DNA from 3 places in the Acidovorax sp. T1 genome. Region 3 is predicted to be linked to each of the others. Evidence: predicted binding sites of a transcription regulator. Region 3 holds the regulator's gene; each other region holds the start of a gene.

Region 1 (7,852 bases), 1.0 Mb from region 3:
CGGTACAGCAGGGGCAGCTCGACGTTTTCCTGCGCCGAGGTGCGCGCCAGCAGGTTGAAGCCCTGGAACACAAAGCCAAAGTATTGCCGGCGCAGGCGCGCGCGCTCGTCGCGCGAGAGCGATTCCACATGCACGCCTTTGAACAGGTATTCGCCTGCGGTGGGCCGGTCCAGGCAGCCCAGGGTGTTCATGGCGGTGGATTTGCCGGAGCCGCTGGGGCCCATGATGGCCACAAAGTCGCCCTGGGTGATGTCCAGATCCACCCCCTTGAGCGCCTGGAAGGCCAGCGCGCCCTCGCCATACACCTTGGTCACGCCGCGCAGACGGATCAGCGGCGGCGCATTTCCGGCCCCCCGGCCGCCCTCACCTGTGGCGTTTGCGGCCTCGCTCATTTCGCGGCCCCGCTGGAACGCTGGTCGGTGATGACGGCCATGCCCTCAGCCAGACCTTCGCCGCTGACCTCGGTGCGGCGGCCATCGCTGATGCCCACCTGCACCGTCACGGCGTGCGCTGTGCCGTCCTTGAGCACCCACACCTGGCGTGCGCGGCCCGCGCCGTCGCCGGCTTCACCACTGCCGCCCGCCCGGCGTGCGCCCGAGCGCGGCATGCGTGGCATCAGCTGCGACATGATGCCGCCGCCCGACGACGCCGGCTGGGCCGCCGCCCCGGCAGCAACCGCCGGGGTGAAACGCAGCGCCGTGTTGGGCACCAGCAGCACATCGTTGCGCTCGGTGGAGGTGATGGTGGCCGCTGCCGTCATGCCGGGGCGCAGGCTCAGGTCGGAGTTGTCCACCTCCAGCCAGGTGATGTAGGTGACCACGTTGTCGGTTTTGGTGGAGCCGAACGACACCCGCGTGACCTTGGCCGGATAGCGGCGCGAGGGATAGGCGCTGACCGTGAAGCTGGCCTTCTGGTCGAGCTTGACCGAGCCCACGTCGGCCTCGTCCACGCTTACGTCCAGCCGCAGCCGCGTGAGGTCTTCGGCCAGCGTGAACAGCGTCACGGCCTGCAGCGAGGCAGCCACGGCGTTGCCTGGCTCGACCGTGCGGGTGAGCACCACGCCATCGATGGGCGAGCGGATCGAGGCCTTGGACAGGTTGGTGACATCGGTGGAAAGCGCTGCCCGGGCGTCGTCCACCGAGGCGCGGGCACTGGCTTCGTCGGCCCGGGCGCGGTCGAGCGTGGCCCGGCCGCTGTCAAGTTCGGCGGCCGACGGCACCTTGCCGCCCGACAGCCGCGCCACATCTTCCAGCCGCCCAAAGCCGGCCAGCGCCTCTTTGGTGGTGGCCACCGCCTGCGCCAACCGCGCCTGCGCCGCCGCCAGCGCAGCGCGCGAGCGCAGCACCTGCGCATCGAGCTTGGCCGTGTCGAGTTCGACCAGCACCTGGCCCTTTTTGACCTTGTCGTTCACGTCCACCAGCACGTTTTTGACCGTGCCCGACAGCTCGCTGCCAATGGTGACCGCCCGCGTGGGCTGCAAGGTGCCATTGGCCGACACGTTGAGGGTGAGGTTGCCCCGGCGCACCTCCTCGGTCACATACACCGGGGCTGCGCTGGCGCGCTGGTGGCTCTGCCAGTAGATGATGCCGCCGCCCGCCAGCGCCAGCGCCGCCACGCCCAGCCACAGGGTCGAGCGCTGCCACCAGCGGCGCGGCTCGCCGCCGCCGAGCAGTGTTTGCAGGTCATCAGCGGCGGTGGACGGGCTGGCGGCAGGGGTGTTTTTTTCAGGAGAAGTCATGACCATCGGATTCGGTGGGGGTTGGGGGCGGTTGGGGTGGCAGGCGCGGGCTACTGCGGGGCTATTGCCAGCCGCCGCCCAGCGCCTTGTACAGCCGCACATGGTCGGCCGAAACGCCGGCCACGGTGGTGGCCACGCTGTCCTGGGTGGACAGCAGCGTGCGCTGGGTTTCCAGCACCGACTGGAAGTCGATCAGGCCGCTGCTGTAGCGTTGCTGGGCCAGCAAGGCCGCATTGCCGGCGGCATCGGCAGCCGCCTGCAGCCGCACCAGGCGCTCGCGATTGCCGCGCAGGGACACCAGGGCATCCTCCACATCCTTGAGCGCCGTGAGCACCGAGGCCTCGTAGGCCACGCGGGCCTGCTCCAGCGCCGCCTCCTGCACGCGCACCTGGGCGCGCGCCGCGCCGCCATCAAACACCGGCATCGACACACTGGCCAGCAAGGCGCTGGCGATGGAGCCGCCGCTGGTGAGGGCGCCCAGCGTCAGGGCGCGCAGGCCCAGATTGCCGGAGATGCGGAAGTCGGGATAACGCGCGGCATCAGCCTGCGACACCCGGGCCAGCGCGGCGGCAATGCGCTGCTCGGCCGCCCGCACGTCGGGCCGCTGCCGCAGGGTTTCGGCAGGAATGGCCAGCGCCAGGTCTTGCGGGGCTTGCGGCACGGCCACCGTGCCGGCCAACTGCGCATCCAGCGCCAGGGGGGCCTGCCCGGTCAGCACGGCCAGGCTGTGGCGCGACTGGGCCAGGCTCGATTCGAGCGCCGGAATCTGCGCGGCAGTTTGCTCTGCCGCTCCACGGGCCTGCTCGGCCACCAGCGAGGTGGTGAGCCCGGCCCGCAGCCGCCACTGGGTGATCTGCAGGGTTTCCTGCTGGCTGGCCAGGTTGCTGCGCGCAATGGCCAGCCGCTGCTGCAGGCCCCGCAGCTCGATGTAGTTCACGGCCGTTTCGGCGGCCAGCGACACCTGCACGTCGGCCAGGCTGGCCTCGGCGGCCTGTGCCTCGGCCTCGCTGGCATTCACGCCACTGCGCAGGCGGCCAAACACGTCGGGCTCCCAGCTGGCATCAAACCCCGCCTGAAAACTGTTGCCGGTGGTGTTCGACGCCCGGCTGCGCTGGGCCGACGCCGAAGCCCCCACGCTGGGCAGCAGGCCCGCAGCCTGCACATCCACCTGCGCGCGCGCCTGCTGCAATGCGGCTTGTGCGCTGCGCAGGCTGGTGTTGGCCTGCAGGGCCTGGGTGACCAGCCGCGTGAGCTGCGGGTCGTTGAACCGCTGCCACCATTGCGCCAGCGACGTGGCGGGCACGCCCGCTGGCGTTGGCGCGGACCAGGCCGCCGGAACCGGGGTTTGCGGCAGGCTGCCGTCGGGCTGCACCAGGCTGGCACAACCGGCCAGCAGCGCCACGGCCGGCGTCAGCACCCAAAGCCCGGCAAAAGCAGTCAGACGAAAGCGCGCGCACGGCGCAGGGTGCCCTGCAGCGGCAAGAGAACAGTCATTCATGGGAAAGAGGCGGTGTACATGGCATGCCCCATTGTGCGGTGCGGTCATGTCCTGCCCGATACAGAAAAGTGAAGCCCGCGTAAAGCTGCCGCACATTGCCGCGCACATGGCACCCAAGCGTTGGGGCCGGGCGGCGCTGTTCAACGCCCCCGCAACTCAGGACGCCAGCGCGTCAAGTGGCCAGCGGGGCTTGACGTCAAACGCATAGTCGCGGTTGGCCTGCTGCTGGCCAGCCTGCAGCCGCATGGCCGCTGCCATGGCAATCATGGCGCCGTTGTCGGTGCACAAATGCAGTTCGGGGTAATGCACACGCACCTTGTTCTGCGCGCAGGCGGCATTGAGCTGGGCGCGCAAATGGCGGTTGGCACCCACGCCACCAGCCACCACCACGCGCTGCAGGCCCGTCTGCCTGAGCGCGGCCAGCGTCTTCTTGACCAGCACCTCCACAATCGCTGCCTCGGTGCTCGCGGCCAAATCGGCTTTGCGCGCCTCCAGCGCATCGCCGAGTTTTTTGGCCTGCGTCAGCACGGCGGTCTTGAGGCCTGCAAACGAAAAATCGAGGTTGCCGCTGTGCAGCAGCGGGCGCGGCAGCTTGAAGGCCGTGGCGTCGCCCTGCTCGGCCAGGCGCGACAGGGCCGGTCCGCCCGGGTAGCCCAGGCCCATCAGCTTGGCCGACTTGTCAAACGCCTCGCCCGCCGCATCGTCGATGGTTTCGCCCAGCAGTTCGTAGCGGCCCACGCCGTCCACCCGCATCAGCTGGGTGTGGCCGCCCGACACCAGCAAGGCGACGAAGGGGAACTCCGGCGGGTCGGCACTTAAAAACGGCGACAGCAAATGCCCTTCAAGGTGGTGCACGCCCAGCACCGGCTTGCCCAGTGCCGCACCCAGCGCGCAAGCCACACCCGCGCCCACCAACAGCGCACCCGCCAGGCCCGGCCCCCGGGTGTAGGCCACCACGTCCACATCGGCAAGGCGCTGGCCCGCTTCAGCCATGACGGCCTCGGTGAGCGGCAACACGCGACGGATATGGTCGCGGCTGGCCAGCTCGGGCACCACGCCGCCATAGGCCTGGTGCATCTCGATCTGGCTGTGCAAGGCATGCGCCAGCAAGGCGGGCACAGCCACCCCGCCCGTAGAGCGGACCAGCGCCACGCCGGTTTCATCGCACGAAGATTCAATACCCAGGATCAGCAAGCTCATGCCCCAAGTGTAAAACCCGGGGCCATCGCGGCCACGCCTGCAGTCTGAATGCGGGCGCAAAGCCCGGCGTGGCGACCACCAGATTCACAGCCCGCACCAGCGCTGTGCACCATCCCGGCGCACCAACTTGTGGCGTAAATTTTGCTTACCATCTGGTATGACCGACGCCCTGCGCATTGTGGTGGTGGCCCCCGACCTGGCCATTGCCGACCCCGACGACGAACACGCCGCCACCCAGGCCGAGCGCTCGCGGGCGCTGCGCATTGGCCTGCTGGAAAACAATTTCAACCTCATCGCCACGCTGCCGGCCGATGTTTTTTTGAGCGAGCGGCTGGCCCAGCTGCAGCCCGACCTGATCATCGTGGACGCAGAAAGCGAGGCCCGCGACGCGCTGGAACATGTGGTAATGGCCACGCGCGACGCCCGCCGCCCCATCGTCATGTTCACCAACGATGAAGACACCACGCATGTAAAGGACGCCGTGGCTGCGGGCGTGTCTGCCTACATCGTGGCAGGGCTGGCGCCCCAGCGCATCCGCCCCATCCTGGATGTGGCCATGGCGCGCTTTCAGCACGAACAGGCCCTGCGCACCGAACTGGCCGACGCGCGCACAGAGCTCAAAGACCGCAAGACCATCGACCGCGCCAAGGGCCTGCTCATGCAGCGCCAGGGGCTGAGCGAACAGGCCGCCTACGAAAAACTGCGCAAGACCGCCATGGACAAGGGCCTCAAGCTGGTCGATGTGGCGCAGCGCATGCTGGATGTGATGGACTTGCTGGGTTGAGGCGTGGGCCCATGGGCGCGTTGGCCGACCCAGCGGATTGAACAGGCATCCGTCCTGACAAAAAAACGCTGCCCGAAAGCAGCGTTTTGGATGGTATGCAACGAGGCCGAGGCGCGCTCAGAACGCAGGAACCACGGCCCCCTTGTACTTGTCCTGGATGAACTTCTTCACTTCCGGCGTGTGCAGGGCCTTGATCAGCTTGGCGATGTTGGCGTCGTTGGCACGGTCCGCGCGGGCCGCAACGATGTTGGTGTAGGGCGAATCTGCGCCTTCGATGAACAGCGCATCCTTGGTGGGGTTGAGCTTGGCTTCGATGGCGTAGTTGGTGTTGATCAGGGCCAGATCCACATCGGCCAGTGCACGGGGCAGCAGGGGCGCCTCAAGTTCCTTGAACTTCAGCTTCTTGGGGTTCTTGGCCACGTCCAGGGGCGTGGGCGTGAGGCTCTTGGGGTCCTTGAGCTCGATCAGCCCTTGCTTGGCCAGCAAGATCAGCGCGCGGCCACCGTTGGAGGGGTCGTTCGGAATCGCCACCGTGGCGCCATCCTTCAGGTCCTTCACGTTCTTGATCTTGCTGGAGTAAGCGCCGAAGGGCTCCACATGCACCTTGCCATTGGGCACCTGCACCAGGCTGCTCTTGCGGTCCTTGTTGTAGCTGTCCAGGTAGGGCTGGTGCTGGAAGAAGTTGGCGTCCAGCTGCTTGTCTTCGACCGCCGCGTTGGGCTGAATGTAGTCGCTGAACTCCTTGACCTGCAGATCCACGCCCTGGGCCTTGAGCTGGGGCTTCACAAAGTTCAGGATTTCGGCATGGGGCACGGCCGTTGCGGCCACTTTCAGCACGTCGGCTGCATGGGTGCTGACGGCCAAGACTGCGAGGGCGAGTGCGGACAGGGTCTTTTTCAACATGACAGGCTCTTTCGATGAATGAAGGCACGGCAGGGTCAAAAATGCGGGATAACCCTGACGCTTGGCGGCAAGTGTAACGACGAAAACGATCTAAAGATGACTCTTTAGCTAATTTCTGATATAAAAATAGTGTTTTATATGCAATTCTCTGAAATCACTGTCGTTTGCACTCACTGGGCGCAACGGTGCGCTGTGGTTTTTGCCGTTTCTGTTTCTGCCTGCCGCCGCGCTCGCCTCACAACACAGCGACTTTCCCGCGCCCTGATGGTGCATCGCACAACAGCGGTGCGCTGGCGTTCACAGGATTTCTGCATCAAATAGCTGTAAATCGCCCGTATTTATTACGCATACAGCTCCTAAATAAATAGCAAACACAATTTCCGCAAGCTGGCACAGGGCTTGCATTGACAGGGTCAGACCCTCACAGGTCTGCATTGGCCACTCCGCCCAACGGCGGGCGGATGTGGTCAGAACCCGGACAAAGGCGTCCCCACCCGCGCACCGCTGCCCCATGCAGCCGGCGCGGTGTGAGGACGCCTTTTTTGTTTTGCCACGCCCAAGGGAAGCCCCATGACCGATCTGTTGAAAACCAGCCTCAACCGCCGCACCGTGCTGCAAGCCGCCACCGTGGGTGCGGTAGGCATCAGCCCCGCGCTGCGTGCGCTCGTCCACGCCCAGGGCTCGGACGCCCCGGAAAAAAAGGAAGTGAAGATCGGCTTCATCCCGCTGACCGACTGCGCCAGCGTGGTGATGGCCTCGGTGCTGGGCTTTGACAAGAAGTACGGCGTGACCATCATTCCCACCAAAGAGGCCAGCTGGGCCGGCGTGCGCGACAAGCTGGTGAACGGCGAGTTGGACTTTGCCCATGTGCTGTATGGCCTGGTGTATGGCGTGCACCTGGGCACGGCCGGCCCCAAGAAAGACATGGCGGTGCTGATGAACCTGAACCACAACGGCCAGGCCATCACGCTGTCCAAAGCCTTGGCCGACAAGGGCGCGGTGGACGGCCCGTCGCTGGCGGCGCTGATGGCCAAGGAAAAGCGCGAATACACCTTTGCCGGCACCTTCCCCACCGGCACGCACGCGATGTGGATGCACTACTGGCTGGCGGCGGCGGGCATCAACCCGCTGTCGGGCGCCAAGCTGATTACCGTGCCGCCGCCGCAGATGGTGGCCAACATGCGCGTGGGCAACATGGACGGTTTTTGCGTGGGCGAGCCCTGGAACCACCGCGCCATCATGGACGGCATCGGCATCACGGCCAACACCACGCAGGACATCTGGAAGGACCACCCCGAGAAGGTGCTGGGCACCACGGCCGAGTTCGTCAAAAAGCACCCCAACACCACGCGCGCCGTGATGATGGCGGTGCTCGAAGCCAGCCAGTGGATCGACGCCAGCCTGTCCAACAAAATGAAAATGGCCGAGACGATTGCCGGCAAGGCCTATGTGAACACGGGCGTGGACGCGATCAACCAACGCATCCTGGGCCGCTACCAGAACGGCATGGGCAAGACCTGGGACGACCCCAACCACATGAAGTTCTTCAACGACGGTGCGGTGAACTTTCCCTATCTGTCGGACGGCATGTGGTTCCTCACCCAGCACAAGCGCTGGGGCCTGCTCAAGAGCCACCCCGACTACCTGGCCGTGGCCAAGCAGGTGAACCAGGTAGAGCTTTACAAATCGGTGGCCAGCGCCCTCAAGGTGAACGTGCCCAAGGATGTGC
Region 2 (7,852 bases), 490 kb from region 3:
GTGGCAGCCATGTGCCCGCCCCTCACCACTGCGGCGCCAGGCGGCCAGGATTGAAGATGCCGGCCGGATCAAAGGCGTGCTTGAGGCGCGCATGGATCTGCGCCACGGCCGGAGATTTCAAGTCGAACTGGCCTGTAGCGCTTACCCCACAAGCGCCATCAGCTATGAATAAAGTAGCACCTCCACCCGCCGCCCGGGCCGCCTCGCGCAGCGCATCGCCCTGCTCCAGCGGCGCCTGCACCCAGCGCAGGGCGCCATGCCATTCGATCAGCGGCGATACACCCGCGGGCAGTGCCAGCACCGGCGCGGTGGCGGGCAGTGACAGGCGCCACAGCGCCTGCCCGGGCCGGGCGCGGCGGGCGGCGAACCAGGGCAAGGTCTGGTCCCGGCAGGCCCGCCAGTCGGGCGCCACGGTGGCGTTGTCGAGCCGCGTGCCGCCCATGCTGCGGCAGGCCGCATCGACCGCCGCCACGGCGCCGCGCAGTCGCACATAAAGCTGGTCCACGCCCGCGTCTTCCACCCAGCAGCTGGCGTTGAGCGGCAGGGGCTGGCCGCCCCAGGCGTGCAGCCGGCGCAGGGCGTCGGCCTGGTGGCATTCAAAGCGCAGCGTGGCCTCGGCGGGCGCCACGGGCAGCACCTTGAGACTGACCTCGGTAAGCAGACCCAGCGTGCCCCAGGCGCCCGCCATGAGGCGCGAGACATCGTAGCCCGCCACATTCTTCATGACCTGGCCGCCAAACGTGAGCAGCTCGGCGCGGCCGTTGAGCAGCACCACGCCCAGCAGGTAGTCGCGCACCGCACCCACGCTGGCGCGGGCAGGGCCGCTCAGGCCGGCGGCCACCATGCCACCCACCGTGGCGCCAGCGCCGAAATGGGGCGGCTCAAAAGGCAGGCACTGGCCTTGTTCGGCCAGCACGGCTTCCAGCTCGGCCAGCGGCGTGCCGGCACGCGCCGTGACCACCAGCTCGCTGGGCTCGTAACTCACGATGCCGGTGAGCACGCGGGTGTCGAGCAGCTCACCGCGCAGGGCCAGGCCATGAAAGTCCTTGGTGCCCCCGCCACGGATGCGCAGGGGAGTTTGCGCGGCGACGGAGGCTTGGACACGATCAACAATCTGGCGCAGGGCGATTTCCATGGCCTGCATGGTAGCGGCTCGCAACCGGGACTGCCGGACGAACCGCATGAATTTTTTGAACAGCGGCCATGCAATCCGCTGGCGCGGCGGCTGGGCAGGCTGCAAGCTGCTGCTTCATCCCATAAAAAAGGCCCGCCGAAAGGGCGGGCCAAAACCTTGAAGAGACACTCACCGAAATTTTAGGGCGCTGCGGCGCCACCAGACGCCGCAGCGGGGGGTTGTCAGCGGTTGTATGCCGTTTCGCCGTGCGAGGTGATGTCCAGACCTTCGCGCTCGGCTTCTTCGGGGACACGCAGGCCCACCAGCAGATCGGCGATCTTGTAGGCGATGAAGGAGACCACGCCCGACCACACGATGGTGAGCAACACGCTCTTGACCTGGATCCACAGCTGCGCACCCATGGCAAAGGTGTCGGGGGTCAGGCCGCCCGTGCCACCCAGGCTTTGCGAGGCAAACACCGCCGTCAGGATGGCGCCGACGATGCCGCCCACGCCATGCACGCCAAACACATCGAACGCATCGTCGGCACCCAGCATCTTCTTGAGGCCACCCACACCCCACAGGCAGATCACGCCAGCAATCAGGCCCAGCACGATGGAACCCATGGGGCCCACGAAACCGGCAGCCGGCGTGACCGCCACCAGACCGGCCACCGCACCCGAGGCCGCACCCAGCATCGAGGCCTTGCCTTTGTGCAGGGCTTCACCAGCCAGCCAGGACAGCGTGGCAGCGCCCGTGGCCAGGATGGTGTTGATGAAGGCCAGGCCGGCCACGCCGTTGGCGGCACCGGCCGAACCGGCGTTGAAGCCGAACCAGCCCACCCACAGCAGCGAGGCGCCCACCATGGTCAGCGTCAGGCTGTGGGGCGTGAGCGCTTCCTTGCCGAAGCCGATGCGCTTGCCCACCATGTAGGCGCCCACCAGGCCGGCGATACCGGCGTTGATGTGCACCACGGTGCCGCCCGCGAAGTCGAGCGCGCCATCCTTGCCCAAAAGGCCGCCGCCCCACACCATGTGGGCCATGGGGATGTAGCTGAAGGTGAACCACAGCACGGCAAAGATCAGCACGGCGGCAAACTTGATGCGCTCGGCGAACGAACCCACGATCAGCGCCACGGTGATGGCGGCAAAGGTGGACTGGAAGGCCACGAACACGTACTCAGGGATGGTCGGCAGCAGGCCCGACAGCGTGTCGGGCGCAATGCCCTTGAGGAAGATCTTGTCAAACCCGCCGAAGAACTGACCCTCGCCGGCGAAGGTCAGGCTGTAGCCGTAAACGGCCCACAGCACGGTGATCAACGCGAAGATCACGAACACCTGCACCAGCACCGACAGCATGTTCTTGGAGCGGGCCAGGCCGCCGTAGAACAGAGCCAGTCCCGGGATCACCATCAGGATCACGAGCATGGTGGAGGTCAGCATCCACGCGGTGTCGCCGGAGTCGAGCTTGGGCGCTGGCGCTGCGGGCGCAGCCTCGGCAGCTGCAGCCGTGGCGGCGGCGGGCGCCGGTGCCGCAGCCGCCTCGGGGGCAGCAGGTGCGGCGGCATCGGCCGCCGGGGCGGCCGTGGTGGTTTCGGCCGGGGCAGGGGCCTGGGCCAGGGACATGGATCCTGCGCAAAGCAGGCTCAGTCCCAGAACGAAGGAGGCAAGCAGTTTTTTCATGGCATGTTCTCTGTGTGGGATGCAGCGGGCCTTGGCCGGCGCTTAAAGGGCTTCCTTGCCGGTTTCACCGGTGCGAATGCGCACCACCTGCTCCAGATGGGTGACGAAAATCTTGCCGTCACCAATCTTGCCGGTGCGTGCCGCGCCTTCGATGGCTTCGATCACGCGGTCCACCAGTTCATCGGCCACGGCGGCCTCGATCTTGACCTTGGGCAGAAAATCGACCACGTATTCCGCGCCGCGGTACAGCTCGGTATGGCCCTTCTGGCGCCCGAAGCCCTTGACCTCGGTCACCGTGATGCCTTGCACCCCGATGTCGGAGAGGGCTTCGCGCACTTCGTCGAGCTTGAAGGGTTTGATGATGGCTGTCACCATTTTCATTTGAGGTTCCTCCGATAGACGGCACCGCAGGGGTGCCTGCCGTTGATTACAGGGTTTTGGTGAGCGTGGCGACCACGCGGGCTTTGTTGACGGGGCCGAAGAAGTCTTTCTTGTTGGCGCCCACGATAGCAGCGCCCAGTGTCAGGCCATCGCCAAAGTCGTAGGCACCGCCGACGCTGTAATCCATGTAGTTGGGCACGCCGGTGTCCTTGATGTCGCCGGAAAAGCGGGTAAAGCCCACCGATGCCTTGAGCGTTACCTTGGGCATCACTTCCTGCGCCAGCGCCAGGTTCAGATAGCCCGTGTTGCGGCCCCGCAGGCCCGATCCGGCCTTGGCGCCTGCCCAGCCGAAATAGTCCTTGGACACCGTGTGCGAATACTTGGCGACGAACGGGCCAAACGTGGCGGCACCATAGAGCTCGACGGTGTTGCCACTGGTGTTGCCGGGGTACAGATAGGCCAACGCGCCCACATCCATATCCACCTCGCCGGCCTTGAATTTGTAGCCGCCGTAGACATCGGATTCCAGCGAGTTGCCGGACAGCCAGTTCACGCTGGAGTTCCAGTTGCCGACATACCAGCCGGTGTCACCGAAGGCATAGTCAAAACCGCCCTGCACTGCTGGCTTGAACGCACTCACCTTGCTGGTGTCCTGGTCCTGCCCCCGGAACTTGTAGTTGCTGGTCATGCTGACATTGCCGGTGAGCTGGGCGCTGGCCAGCAATGGCAGGGCTGCAACAAAGGCGACGCTCAAGAGCTTGATGGATGCGCGGGTCATGTTTCCTCCGGTTGGACAATGATTAGGGACAGTCGTGTTAAGCACGGTCCGTGCCATGTCGCGCATCGCTGTGGCGGCAAGCCACACGCCCACATCGTGCATTCGCTTACATTGGTGGTAGCGCCGCGCCACCGCACCTCCTTGGTGCGCGGCGGGACCGACGGATGACAGCCACCCGCACACCGCACCTATCTGGGGAGAAAACCGTTCATGAGTCTTGCATTGGTGCAAAGCCGCGCGCTTCTGGGGCTGGAGGCGCCCTCCGTCACCGTCGAGGTGCATCTGGCCAACGGGCTTCCCAGTTTCACGCTGGTCGGCCTGGCCGACGTGGAGGTGAAGGAGGCGCGCGAACGGGTGCGCTCGGCGCTGCAGAACGCGGGGCTGGAGTTCCCGCACAACAAGCGCATCACCGTCAACCTGGCGCCGGCCGACCTGCCCAAGGATTCTGGGCGCTTTGACCTGCCCATTGCCCTGGGGCTGCTGGCCGCCAGCGGACAAATCGACGCCAGCCGCCTGGCCGGCCATGAATTCGCGGGCGAGCTGTCGCTATCGGGCCAATTGCGCCCTGTGCGCGGCGCGCTGGCCACCAGCCTGGCGCTGCGCGCCCAGCAGGTGGCGGTGCGCCTGGTGCTGCCGCCGGGCAGCGCCGAAGAAGCCGCCCTGGTGCCCGACGCACAGGTTTACCGCGCCCGCCACCTGCTGGATGTCGTACGGCAGTTCCTGCCGGCAGGCAGCCAGGACCCCATCGACGACGCCAGCGCCACGGACGACGGCTGGTGCCTGCTCCACCCCACGCCGCTGGCCACACAGATGACCTATGCCGACCTGTCGGATGTCAAGGGCCAGGCGGCATCCAAGCGCGCACTCGAAATCGCCGCCGCCGGTGGGCACAGCCTGCTGATGATGGGGCCGCCCGGCTCCGGCAAATCCATGCTGGCCCAGCGCTTTGCCGGGCTGCTGCCGGCCATGACCATGGAGGAGGCCCTGGAGAGCGCCGCCGTGGCCAGCCTGGCCGGGCGCTTCACCCCCGCGCGCTGGGCGCAACGGCCCACCTGCCAGCCCCACCACACGGCATCGGCCGTGGCGCTGGTGGGCGGGGGCTCGCCGCCGCAGCCTGGCGAAATATCGCTGGCCCACCATGGGGTGCTGTTTTTGGATGAGATGCCAGAGTTTCCCCGCGCCGCCCTGGAGGCGCTGCGCGAGCCGCTGGAAACCGGGCGCGTGACCATTGCACGGGCCGCGCGGCGGGCGGAGTTTCCGGCCAGCTTTCAATTGGTGGCGGCCATGAACCCCTGCCCCTGCGGTTTTCTGGGCGCGGCACAGCGTGCCTGCCGCTGCACGCCCGACCAGGTGGCGCGTTACCAGGGCAAGCTCAGCGGCCCCTTGCTGGACCGCATCGACCTGCATGTGGAAGTGCCCGCCCTGCCCGCCAACGACCTGCTGAACGCACCACCGGGCGAGACCAGCGCCGCCGTGCGCGAGCGCGTGGCCCGCGCGCGCCTGGCGGCCATCACCCGCCAGGGCAAAACCAACCAGGCGCTGCAGGGCCAGGAAATCGACACCCACACCGCGCTGGAGCCCTCCGCCGCGCAGTTTCTGCAAACTGCCGCAGCGCGCCTGGGCTGGTCGGCCCGCAGCACGCACCGCACCCTGAAGGTGGCGCGCACCATCGCCGACCTGGCGGGCGCCGCCAGCACCCAGGTGGCCCATGTGGCCGAGGCCGTGCAATACCGGCGCGTGCTGCGCGGGCCTGCGGCCTGAGAGGCTTTCAGCCGCTGCATCTTTCCGGGCAGGTTTTTACTACATTATTGATAGCTTAATTCGCTTGATACATAAGCGCTTTAGGCCATTATTATCAAAATCAACCGCCCGGGTACTGGCGCCGCACGGCCACCTTAAACCCCCAGGTACGCCTGCCGCGCCCCCGCATCGCCCGTGAAATCGGCCATGGGCGCGGTGTGCACGATGCAGCCCTTTTCCAGCACGCAGACGCGGTCGGCTACAGCCTCGGCCAGGGCCAGGTTCTGCTCGCTGAGCAGGATGCCCACGCCTTGGCTCTTGAGCGCGCGGATAGCGTGGGCCATCTGCTCGACGATGACGGGGGCCACGCCTTCGGAGGGCTCGTCGAGCAGCACCATGAAGGGCTGGCCCATGAGCGTGCGCGCCACCGTGAGCATCTGCTGCTCGCCGCCACTCATGCGCCCGCCCAGGCGGCCGGGCATCTCGCCCAGGTTGGGGAAGAGCGTGAACAGGCGCTCCGGCGTCCAGTGCGGCGCCGGTTCGCCATCGGGCCACGCGCGCGGCGGCTGGCGGCCGGCTTCCAGGTTTTCCTGCACGGTCAGGTCCGTGAAGATGCGCCGGTCCTCGGGCACGTAGCCCAGCCCTGCGCGCGCGATCTGGTGCGGGGCCTTGCCGCGCAAAGGCCGCCCCATGAAGTCCACGCGGCCCTCGGTGCGGCCGAGCAGTCCGGCAATGCTCTTGAGCGTAGTGGACTTGCCCGCGCCGTTGCGGCCCATGAGGGCCACAACCTCGCCGCGCCCCACGGAGAGCGAGACGCCGTGCAGGATGTGAGCCGCGCCATACCAGGCATGCAGCCCTTCCACGATGAGTAATGGTGTTTTTGGCACTTCGCGCTTGTCTGGCAAGCGCTGACAGCTATCATTTTCAGAGCCGCCCAGGTACGCGGCCTGCACGCGCGCGTCCTGGCGGATGGCCTCGGGCGTGCCTGCGGCCAGCAACTGGCCGCGCACCAGCACGGCCACGCGGTCGGCTTGGCCGAAGACCACGTCCATGCTGTGCTCGGTGAACAGCACGCCCATGCGCCGCTCGCGCGCGATGCGGCGCACGAGCTGCATGAGGGCCACGCGCTCGGCGGGCGCCATGCCGGCCGTGGGCTCGTCCATGAGCAGCAGGCGCGGCGCGTGCGCGAGAGCGATCGCCAGTTCCACGCGCTTCACGTCGCCATAGGCGAGTTCGCTGCACGGGCGCTGCGCCTGTTCCTGCATGCCCACCTGCGCGAGCAGCGCCAGCGCGTCCTGCGGCCGATGCGCGCCAGCGCGGCGCCACCAGCGCCAGGCGTGGCCGTCGTGGGAAAGCAGCGCCATTTGCACGTTCTCCAGCACGGTGAAGCTCATGAGCGTCTGCGCAATCTGGAAGGTGCGGCCCACACCCAGGCGCCAGATGGCGCGCGGCGACAGGGCGGTGATGTCGCGGCCATCCAGCAACACGCGCCCGCCATCGGGGGCGAGCTGGCCGCCGGCCATGTTGAAGGTGGTGGTCTTGCCCGCGCCGTTGGGGCCGATGAGGGCGAGCAGTTCACCCTCGGCCAGCGCAAACGAGAGCCCCTGCACGGCCTGCACGCCGCCGAAGGATTTGGACAGGTCCTCCACGCGCAGCAGGGTCATATCGCTCCTTTTTTATGAGCTGTCCACGCTTGCCACGCTTGCGCAAAACCCGAAATTCCCTGTGGAAACAGCAACACCAGCAGCAGCATCACGCCGCCCAGCAGCGCGCGCCAATACTCGGTGCTGCGCGCCACGCTGTCGTGCAGCCACGTGAAAGCGCCCGCCCCCACGATGGGGCCTGCGAGCGTCTGCATGCCGCCCAGCAGCACCATGACCAGCGCATCGACCGACTTGGTGACCCACAGCACATCGGGCGCGATGCTGCCCTTGGAATACGCGGCCAGCGCGCCCGCCAGGCCCGCAAACAGGCCTGCCACCACGAAAGCCGCCCACTGCGTGCCGCGCACGTCGATGCCGATGGCCTGCGCGCGCGCGCCGGAGTCGCGCGCAGCGCGCAGCGACCAGCCGAAGGGCGCGAACAGCATGCGCCGCAGCACGTACAGGCCCGCCGCGCACACGGCAAGCACCAGCCAGTAAAAGGCGGCGCCCTGCG
Region 3 (7,852 bases):
CGCCTGAAACCTGCTGCCAAGCAGGAAGTCGTGCGCGAGGTGTTGGCCGCCGGTGCGCGCTTTGGCTTCCAGCCTCGGCGCAATGCGCGCGTGCTGGTCGAGTTCGTCTCGGCCAACCCCACGGGGCCGTTGCATGTCGGCCACGGCCGCCAGGCCGCGCTGGGCGATGCCATCAGCCACCTGTTCGACACCCAGGGCTGGGACGTGTACCGCGAGTTCTATTACAACGACGCGGGCGTGCAGATCGCCACCCTGGCCAATTCCACGCAGATGCGCGCCCGTGGTTTCAAGCCCGGCGACGCCGAATGGCCCGAGACGGCCTACAACGGCGACTACATTGCCGACATTGCCGCCGATTTCCTGGCCCAAAAGACCGTGCGCTCGGACGACCGTGAGTTCACCGCCAGCGGCGATGTGAACGACCTCGACGGCATGCGCCTGTTTGCCGTGGCCTATCTGCGCCACGAGCAGGACCTGGACCTCAAGGCCTTTGATGTGCGCTTTGACAACTACTACCTCGAGTCCAGCCTGTACACCAGCGGCAAGGTCGATGCCGTGGTGCAAAAGCTGCGCGACGCGGGCAAGACCTACGAGCACGACGGCGCGCTGTGGCTCCAATCGACCGAATATGGCGACGACAAGGACCGCGTCATGCGCAAGGGCGACGGCAGCTACACCTATTTCGTGCCCGACGTGGCCTACCACATCACCAAGTGGGAGCGCGGCTTTACCAAGGTGGTCAATGTGCAGGGCACCGACCACCACGGCACCATCGCTCGCGTGCGCGCCGGGTTGCAGGCGGCCAATGTGGGCATTCCGCAGGGCTACCCCGACTACGTGCTGCACACCATGGTGCGCGTGGTCAAGGGCGGCGAAGAGGTCAAGATCAGCAAGCGCGCGGGCAGCTACGTCACGCTGCGCGACCTGATCGAGTGGACCAGCAAGGACGCGGTGCGCTTCTTCCTGCTCAGCCGCAAGCCCGACACCGAATACACCTTCGACGTGGACCTGGCCGTGGCGCAGAACAACGACAACCCGGTGTACTACGTGCAATACGCCCATGCGCGCATCTGCTCGGTGCTGCGCGCCTGGCAAGAGTCTTTGGCCGGGCAAGGCGGTGGCGATGTGGCCGCGCTCAAGGACGCGGACCTGTCCGCGCTCGATGGCCCGCAGGCCCAGGCGCTGATGCTGCAATTGGCCAAATACCCCGAGATGCTCACCGCCGCTGCCGAAGGCGAGGCGCCGCACGACGTCACCTTCTACCTGCGCGACCTGGCTGCCAGCTACCACAGCTACTACGATGCCGAGCGCATCCTGGTGGAGGATGAAACCGTCAAGCGCGCCCGCCTGGCCCTCGTCGCCGCCACCGCCCAGGTGTTGCACAATGGCCTGGCCGTGCTGGGCGTATCGGCCCCAGCCAGAATGTAAGCAGTTACTACCATGAAGAAAAAACAGACGGGCGGCACCATCATCGGCTTTATTGCCGGGGTCATCGTCGGCCTGGGCGCTGCCCTGGCCGTGGCCGTGTATGTGACCAAGGTGCCGGTGCCTTTTCTGAACAAGGGCGGCCTGCGTGGCGTGGACCAGGACGCCGCCGAAGCCCAGAAGAACAAGAACTGGGACCCCAATTCGCCGCTTTACGGCAAGAACCCCGCACGACCACCCGCCGCGCCGGTCGCGCCAGCTGCGCCCGATGCCAATGGCGCGGTCCCTGCGGCACCCGCCGCTCCCGCCCCCGCCGAGGCCACTGCTGCGCGCATCCCCGCCAGCAAGCCTGCGACGGCCGATGCCAAGCCGGCCACCAAGGCCGACGCCAAGGTCGATACCAAGGCCGCCACCTCGGCGGACCCGCTGGGCGATCTGGCCAAGGCCCGGTCGGCAGGGGTGGATCCGTTTGATTATTTCGTGCAGGCCGGTGCGTTCCCCAGCCAGTCGGGCGCCGACGCCCAGCGCGCCAAGCTGGCCATGCTGGGCTGGGAAGCCCGCGTGAGCGAGCGCGAACAAAACGGCCGCACCGTGTACCGTGTGCGTGTGGGCCCTTTTTCCAAGCGCGACGACGCCGAGCAGCTGAAGGAAAAACTGGAAAGCGCTGGCGTCGAGTCCGCGATGGTGCGTGTCCAGCGCTAGGATGGCGGCGTCCATCGACATCGTCTGAACTTTTTCATGGGGGCGGTCTCACACCCCCAGACCAGAACAAGGAGTGTCCCTTTCATGAAACGCCGCGAGTTTTCCCTCTCTACCGCTTCGGTGGTTGCCGCTTCCGCCCTGACCCTGCCGCTGGCCACGCCGGCCCTGGCGCAGGCGCGCCAGTTCAAGGAGGGCAAGGACTACACCAAGCTCGCCAAGCCGCTGACGCCCGATGCGCCCGCCGGCAAGGTGGATGTGATCGAGTTCTTCTGGTACAGCTGCCCGCACTGCAACGCGTTTGAGCCCACGCTCGATGCCTGGGTCAAGGCAGCACCCAAGGACCTGAGCATCCGCCGCATTCCGGTGGCATTCAACGCCAGCTTCGTGCCGCAGCAAAAGCTGTATTTCACGCTCGAAGGTATGGGCAAGCTCGACACCCTGCACGCCAAGGTGTTCCGTGCCATCCACGTCGAAAAGCTCAAGCTGGCCAAGGATGACGATATCTTTGCCTGGGTGGCCCAGCAGGGCGTGGACGCCGCCAAGTTCAAGGAGGTCTATACCTCCTTCACTGTGGCCAGTCAGGTGCGCCGTGCCTCGGCGCTGCAAGAGGGTTATGGCGTGGAGGGCGTTCCCTCGATGGGCGTGGCTGGCCGGTTCTATACCGATGGCACCATGGCCGGCAGCATGCAGACCGTGTTGCAGGTGGTGGAGTATCTGGCGGGCGTGGCGCGCAAGGGCTGATCCCGCACAGCGCCTACCCGTTCGAGAAGCCCGCGCCTGCGGGCTTTTTTTATGGGCCGCCCCCCCCGTGCATGGCTACAATCCGTGCAAGATTCGTGCCTCATGAAAAAAAGTTTCCTCCCCATCCTGCTGCTGACGGCCTTGGCCTGCGCCCCTGGCGTGGGCTTTGCCGAAAAAGCCGACCGCAACAAGCCCATGAACATCGAGGCCGATGCGTTGCGCCACGATGAGCTCAAGCAGACCAGTGTTTTCACGGGCCGGGTGGTCATGACCAAGGGCTCCATCGTGCTGCGCGGCGCGCGGCTCGATGTGCGCCAGGATGCCGATGGCTACCAGTACGGCGTCGTGACGGCCGAGCCCGGCAAGCGCGCGTTCTTCCGGCAAAAGCGCGACACCCCGGCCGGCGCACCGGACGAGTTCATCGAAGGCGAGAGTGAAATCATCGAATACGACGGCAAGGCCGACAACGTGCGTTTCATCACCCGCGCCGAGATGCGCCGCTATCGGGAATCGGTGGTGACCGATGATGTGTCGGGCGCCGTCATCGTTTACAACAACCTCACCGACGTGTTCACGGTCGATGGCCAGAAAAAGTCGGCCGCCAGCGTGCCGGGCGATGTACCCGCCCCGGGCGGCCGCGTGCGCGCCGTGCTGTCGCCGGCCAAGGAGCAGCCTGCCGGCGCTGTGGCCCCGGCCCCCGCGGCCAGCGGGCCGGTGCTGCGTCCCAGCAACTCGCTCGGTGGTGCAAGCAAGTGAGTGCTGTGACGGTGAATCAAGGTCAAGGCCCAGATACCCAGACGGGCAGCCGCCTGGAAGTCGAACACCTCGAAAAATCCTATGGCAGCCGCAAGGTCGTCAAGGACGTGTCGCTGGTCGTGCAAAAGGGCGAAGTGGTGGGCTTGCTTGGCCCCAATGGCGCTGGCAAGACCACCTCGTTTTACATGATCGTGGGGCTGGTGCGCTGCGATGGCGGTGATATCCGCATCGATGGCCATTCGGTGGCGAACATGCCCATCCACCGGCGTTCGCGCCTGGGGCTGTCCTATCTGCCGCAAGAGGCGTCGATCTTTCGCAAGCTGAACGTCGAAGAGAACGTGCGCGCCGTGCTGGAGCTGCAGCGCGGCGACGACGGCAAGCCCCTGCCCCGGGCCGAGATTGAAGCGCGTCTCACGGCCTTGCTGCAGGAGCTGCGCGTGGATCACCTGCGCGAATCACCGGCCCTGGCGCTGTCGGGCGGCGAACGCCGCCGGGTCGAGATCGCCCGCGCCCTGGCCACCCAGCCGCGCTTCATCCTGCTCGACGAGCCGTTTGCCGGCATCGACCCGATCGCGGTGATCGAGATCCAGCGGATCATTGGTTTTTTGAAGGCGCGCGGCATCGGCGTGCTGATCACCGACCACAACGTGCGCGAGACGCTGGGCATCTGCGACCACGCCTTCATCATCAGCGATGGCCGCGTGCTCGCCCAGGGCACGCCGGCCGAAATCGTTGACAACGCCGAGGTAAGACGCGTCTATCTCGGCGAGCACTTCAGGATGTGATGAAACCCGGCCTGTCTCTGCGCGTTTCGCAGCACCTGTCGCTCACGCCGCAGTTGCAACAATCCATCCGGCTGTTGCAGCTGTCCACACTCGAACTCTCGCAGGAAGTCGAGCAGATGCTTGACGAGAACCCGTTTCTGGAGCGCACCGCCGAAGAGGCGCCGCGCGAGGAGTTCGGCCTGGAAGCCGCCGACACCCCCGCGCAGGCCGACGACTACAGCGCCGATGATGCTATGTATTCAGGAGCTGCCAGCGCAAGCAGCACTAGCGCTGAAGGCCAAAATGATGCGGAAACCCCCAGCACCAGCGCGGACGAACCCGACTGGAGCGGCGACGGCACCGTGGAAATGGCGCCCAACGATGCCGAGTGGGGCGGTGATGCGCCCGCCCGCAACCGCAACGACTCCGAAGGCGACGAGGCCGATGCCACCGAGCTGGCGCGCTCGCACGAGTCCCTCACGTCGTTTCTGCACCGCCAGGCCCTGGCGCTGCGCCTGTCCGAGATCGACCGCGCCGCGCTGCGCTTCCTGATTGAATCGCTCAACGACGACGGCTACCTTGAAGAGCCGCTCCAAGAGCTGGCCACGGGCCTGGCTGGTGAGGGCAATCTCGAGCAGATCGACGAGCTGGTGCACCGTTTCACCGTGGCGCAGCGCCTGCTGCAAAGCCTGGAGCCCGTGGGCGTGGGCGCGCGCAACCTGGCCGAATGCCTGACGCTGCAGCTCAAGGCCCTGGCCGCCGACGAAGACAGCGGGATCGACCCCGGCACCGTGCAGACCGCCCTCTCCATCTGCCAGCAGCCGCTGGAGATGCTGGCGCGCCGCGACATCCGCCGCCTCACCCAGGCCTGTGGCGATGGCGAAGAGCGCACGCGCGCCGCCATGGCCCTGATTGCCCGGCTGGAGCCACGCCCCGGCCGCCGCTTTGCCGATGTGGAGCGCAACATCATCGTGCCCGACGTCATCGTGCGCAAAGCCGGCCGCGCCAATGGGCACAGCGGCCAGCACAACTTCATCGTGCAGCTCAACCCCGACGTGATGCCGCGCCTGCGTGTGCACGACATCTACGCCGGCGCGCTGCGCGGCCACAAGGGCGGCGAGGGCCACCAGGGCATGCAGCAGCGCCTGCAGGAGGCGCGCTGGTTCATCAAGAACATCCAGCAGCGCTTTGACACCATCCTGCGCGTCTCGCGCGCCATCGTCGAGCGGCAGAAAAACTTTTTCACCCACGGCGAGCTGGCCATGCGCCCGCTGGTGCTGCGCGACATCGCCGATGAGCTGGGCCTGCACGAGTCCACCATCAGCCGCGTGACCACCGCCAAGTACATGGCCACGCCGATCGGCACCTATGAGCTCAAATACTTCTTTGGCTCGGGCCTGGGCACCGAGACCGGCGGCAACGCCTCCAGCACGGCGGTGCGTGCGCTGATCAAGCAGTTCGTCGCCGCTGAAAACCCCGCCAAGCCGCTGTCCGACAGCCAGATCGCCGAGATGCTCAAGGAGCAGGGCATCGAGTGCGCGCGCCGCACCGTGGCCAAATACCGCGAGGCGCTCAAGATCGCGCCGGCCAACCTGCGCAAGGCTTTGTAGGCCCTTCGCTGGCGGGTGCGCGGGTTGTGCGCCCGTTGGTTGTTTTTTTGTTTCGTTGACCCTCTCACCCGCTTGTACGCCATGGCCCGCATTGTTTTCGACCTTCCCCCGCACTTCGGCTTTGCCACCGAGATGCAGATCTACATCAGCCACGTCAACCAGGGCGGGCACCTGGACAACGCACAGCTGCTCTCGCTGGTGTCCGAGGCGCGTGTGCGCTTCTTCCAGTCGCTGGGTTACCCCGAGGCGGATGTGGGCGGGCTGTCCATCGTGGTGGGAGACATCGTGGCGCAGTACCGGTCCGAGGGTTTTCACGGCGAGACCATGCGCGTGGAGATGGCGCCCGCAGACTTCAATCGCTATGGTTTCGACCTCGTCTTTCGAATGACTGAAAAGACGCAAGGCCGCGAGGTGGCGCGCGGCAAGACCGGCATCGTCTTCATCGGCAAGAGCGACCGCAAGGTGGCGCCGATTCCCGAATCCATCCGCCAGCTGCTGCGGGCCCGCGCGGGTGAGCCCGGTTTCCCCGCTGTGCCCGAGCGCGTATCTTCCCCATCGACATGAACCAACTCCAACTTTTTCTCCCCTGCGCCGCGGGCGTCGAGGGCTTTCTGGCCGACGAGGTGCATGGCATCACCGGCCTCACGGGGCAAGACCTGCTCACCGGCAGGGGCGGCGTGCTGCTGCGCGCGTCCTGGCGCGAGGCGCTGCTGTTGAACCTGCACAGCCGCCTGGCGCAACGCGTGCTGGTGCAGCTCGCGCACCGGCCCTATCGCTCCGAGAACGACCTGTACGCAGCCGCCAGCGACGTGGCCTGGGAGATCTGGTTCACCACGCGCCAGACCTTCAAGGTCGAGGTGACGGCGCAGCACAGCCCGCTGCAAAGCCTGAACTTCGCCGGCCTCAAGATCAAGGACGCGGTGGCCGACCGCTTTCGCGCCAAGAGCGGCGTGCGCCCCGACGTGAACACGCAGTGGCCCGACGTGCGCATCCACCTGCACCTGACCACCGAAGAGGCCACGATCTACATCGACACCTCGGGCGAGCCGCTGTTCAAGCGCGGCTGGCGCGAGGACAAGGGCGACGCGCCGCTCAAGGAAACCCTGGCCGCCGCCATGATCGCCGCCAGCGGCTGGGACCCCCTGGGCGACAACCCCGTGCCGCTGTACGACCCCTGCTGCGGCAGCGGCACCATTGCCATCGAGGCCGCGCAGATCGCCTGCCGCATCCCGGCGGGCATGCTGCGCCGCTTTGCGTTCGAGAAACTGCTGCCGTTCCAGGCGCATGTCTGGTCTGCTATTAAAAACGAAGCTGAAGGCGCAATCCAGGCAAGCGCTGTGCCCATATTTGGCAGTGATGTGGCCCACCGCATGGTCGATTTTGCCCAGCGCAATGCCGAGCGTGCCGGCGTGGCCGATGCCGTGCAGCTGCGCGGTGGCGACGCCCTGCAGCGCATGCCGCCCTGCGAGCAGCCCGGCGTGATGCTGCTCAACCCGCCCTACGGCGAGCGCATTGCCGCCGCCGGCACCGCCGGGCAAAACGCCAACGAACGCGCGGCCGAGCGCGCCCTGGGCGCCAGCGTGGGCCGCGAAGCCGCGCACACCGACGATGGCGGCGAGTTCTTCAGCCAGCTGGCCGCGCACTGGAAAAAGAACTACGCCGGCTGGCAGGCCTGGATGCTCACGCCCGACCTCAAGTTGCCCGGCAAGATGCGCCTGAAAGAATCGCGCCGCGTGCCCATGTGGAACGGCCCCATCGAGTGCCGCCTGTTTCGCTTCGACATGGTCAAGGGCTCGGTGCGCGCGCCGCGTGGCGCCGATGGAGCAGCCCCGTCGGCACCCACGCCCAAGGGCC

What was found. Region 3 encodes sigma-54, which starts transcription at its own class of promoters, with help from an activator protein. Its sites were predicted from a motif close to TGGCANGNAANCTGCTTT; they were not measured.
Region 1: a site for sigma-54 is predicted at 4,567-4,584, ahead of CCX87_RS12930 (ANTAR domain-containing response regulator). Genes of this name have one in related genera too.
Region 2: a site for sigma-54 is predicted at 3,994-4,011, ahead of CCX87_RS00680 (TorF family putative porin). Genes of this name have one in related genera too.

Annotation. Positions count from the first base shown of each region.
Region 1 covers NZ_CP021648.1:2,732,582-2,740,433, forward strand. Annotated here, with positions in the region: gene CCX87_RS12910 (ABC transporter ATP-binding protein) at 1-392, opposite strand, end outside; gene CCX87_RS12915 (efflux RND transporter periplasmic adaptor subunit) at 389-1,738, opposite strand; gene CCX87_RS12920 (efflux transporter outer membrane subunit) at 1,800-3,236, opposite strand; gene tsaD (tRNA (adenosine(37)-N6)-threonylcarbamoyltransferase complex transferase subunit TsaD) at 3,393-4,436, opposite strand; gene CCX87_RS12930 (ANTAR domain-containing response regulator) at 4,594-5,220, shown strand; gene CCX87_RS12935 (MetQ/NlpA family ABC transporter substrate-binding protein) at 5,338-6,123, opposite strand; gene CCX87_RS12940 (CmpA/NrtA family ABC transporter substrate-binding protein) at 6,694-7,852, shown strand, end outside.
Region 2 covers NZ_CP021648.1:154,339-162,190, reverse strand. Annotated here, with positions in the region: gene glcE (glycolate oxidase subunit GlcE) at 23-1,144, opposite strand; gene amt (ammonium transporter) at 1,357-2,796, opposite strand; gene glnK (P-II family nitrogen regulator) at 2,839-3,177, opposite strand; gene CCX87_RS00680 (TorF family putative porin) at 3,224-3,955, opposite strand; gene CCX87_RS00675 (YifB family Mg chelatase-like AAA ATPase) at 4,166-5,716, shown strand; gene CCX87_RS00670 (ATP-binding cassette domain-containing protein) at 5,851-7,359, opposite strand; gene CCX87_RS00665 (ABC transporter permease) at 7,356-7,852, opposite strand, start outside.
Region 3 covers NZ_CP021648.1:3,765,239-3,773,090, reverse strand. Annotated here, with positions in the region: gene argS (arginine--tRNA ligase) at 1-1,428, shown strand, start outside; gene CCX87_RS17520 (SPOR domain-containing protein) at 1,441-2,127, shown strand; gene CCX87_RS17515 (thiol:disulfide interchange protein DsbA/DsbL) at 2,212-2,868, shown strand; gene lptA (lipopolysaccharide transport periplasmic protein LptA) at 2,971-3,624, shown strand; gene lptB (LPS export ABC transporter ATP-binding protein) at 3,636-4,409, shown strand; gene CCX87_RS17500 (RNA polymerase factor sigma-54) at 4,409-5,998, shown strand; gene CCX87_RS17495 (acyl-CoA thioesterase) at 6,080-6,562, shown strand; gene CCX87_RS17490 (THUMP domain-containing class I SAM-dependent RNA methyltransferase) at 6,559-7,852, shown strand, end outside.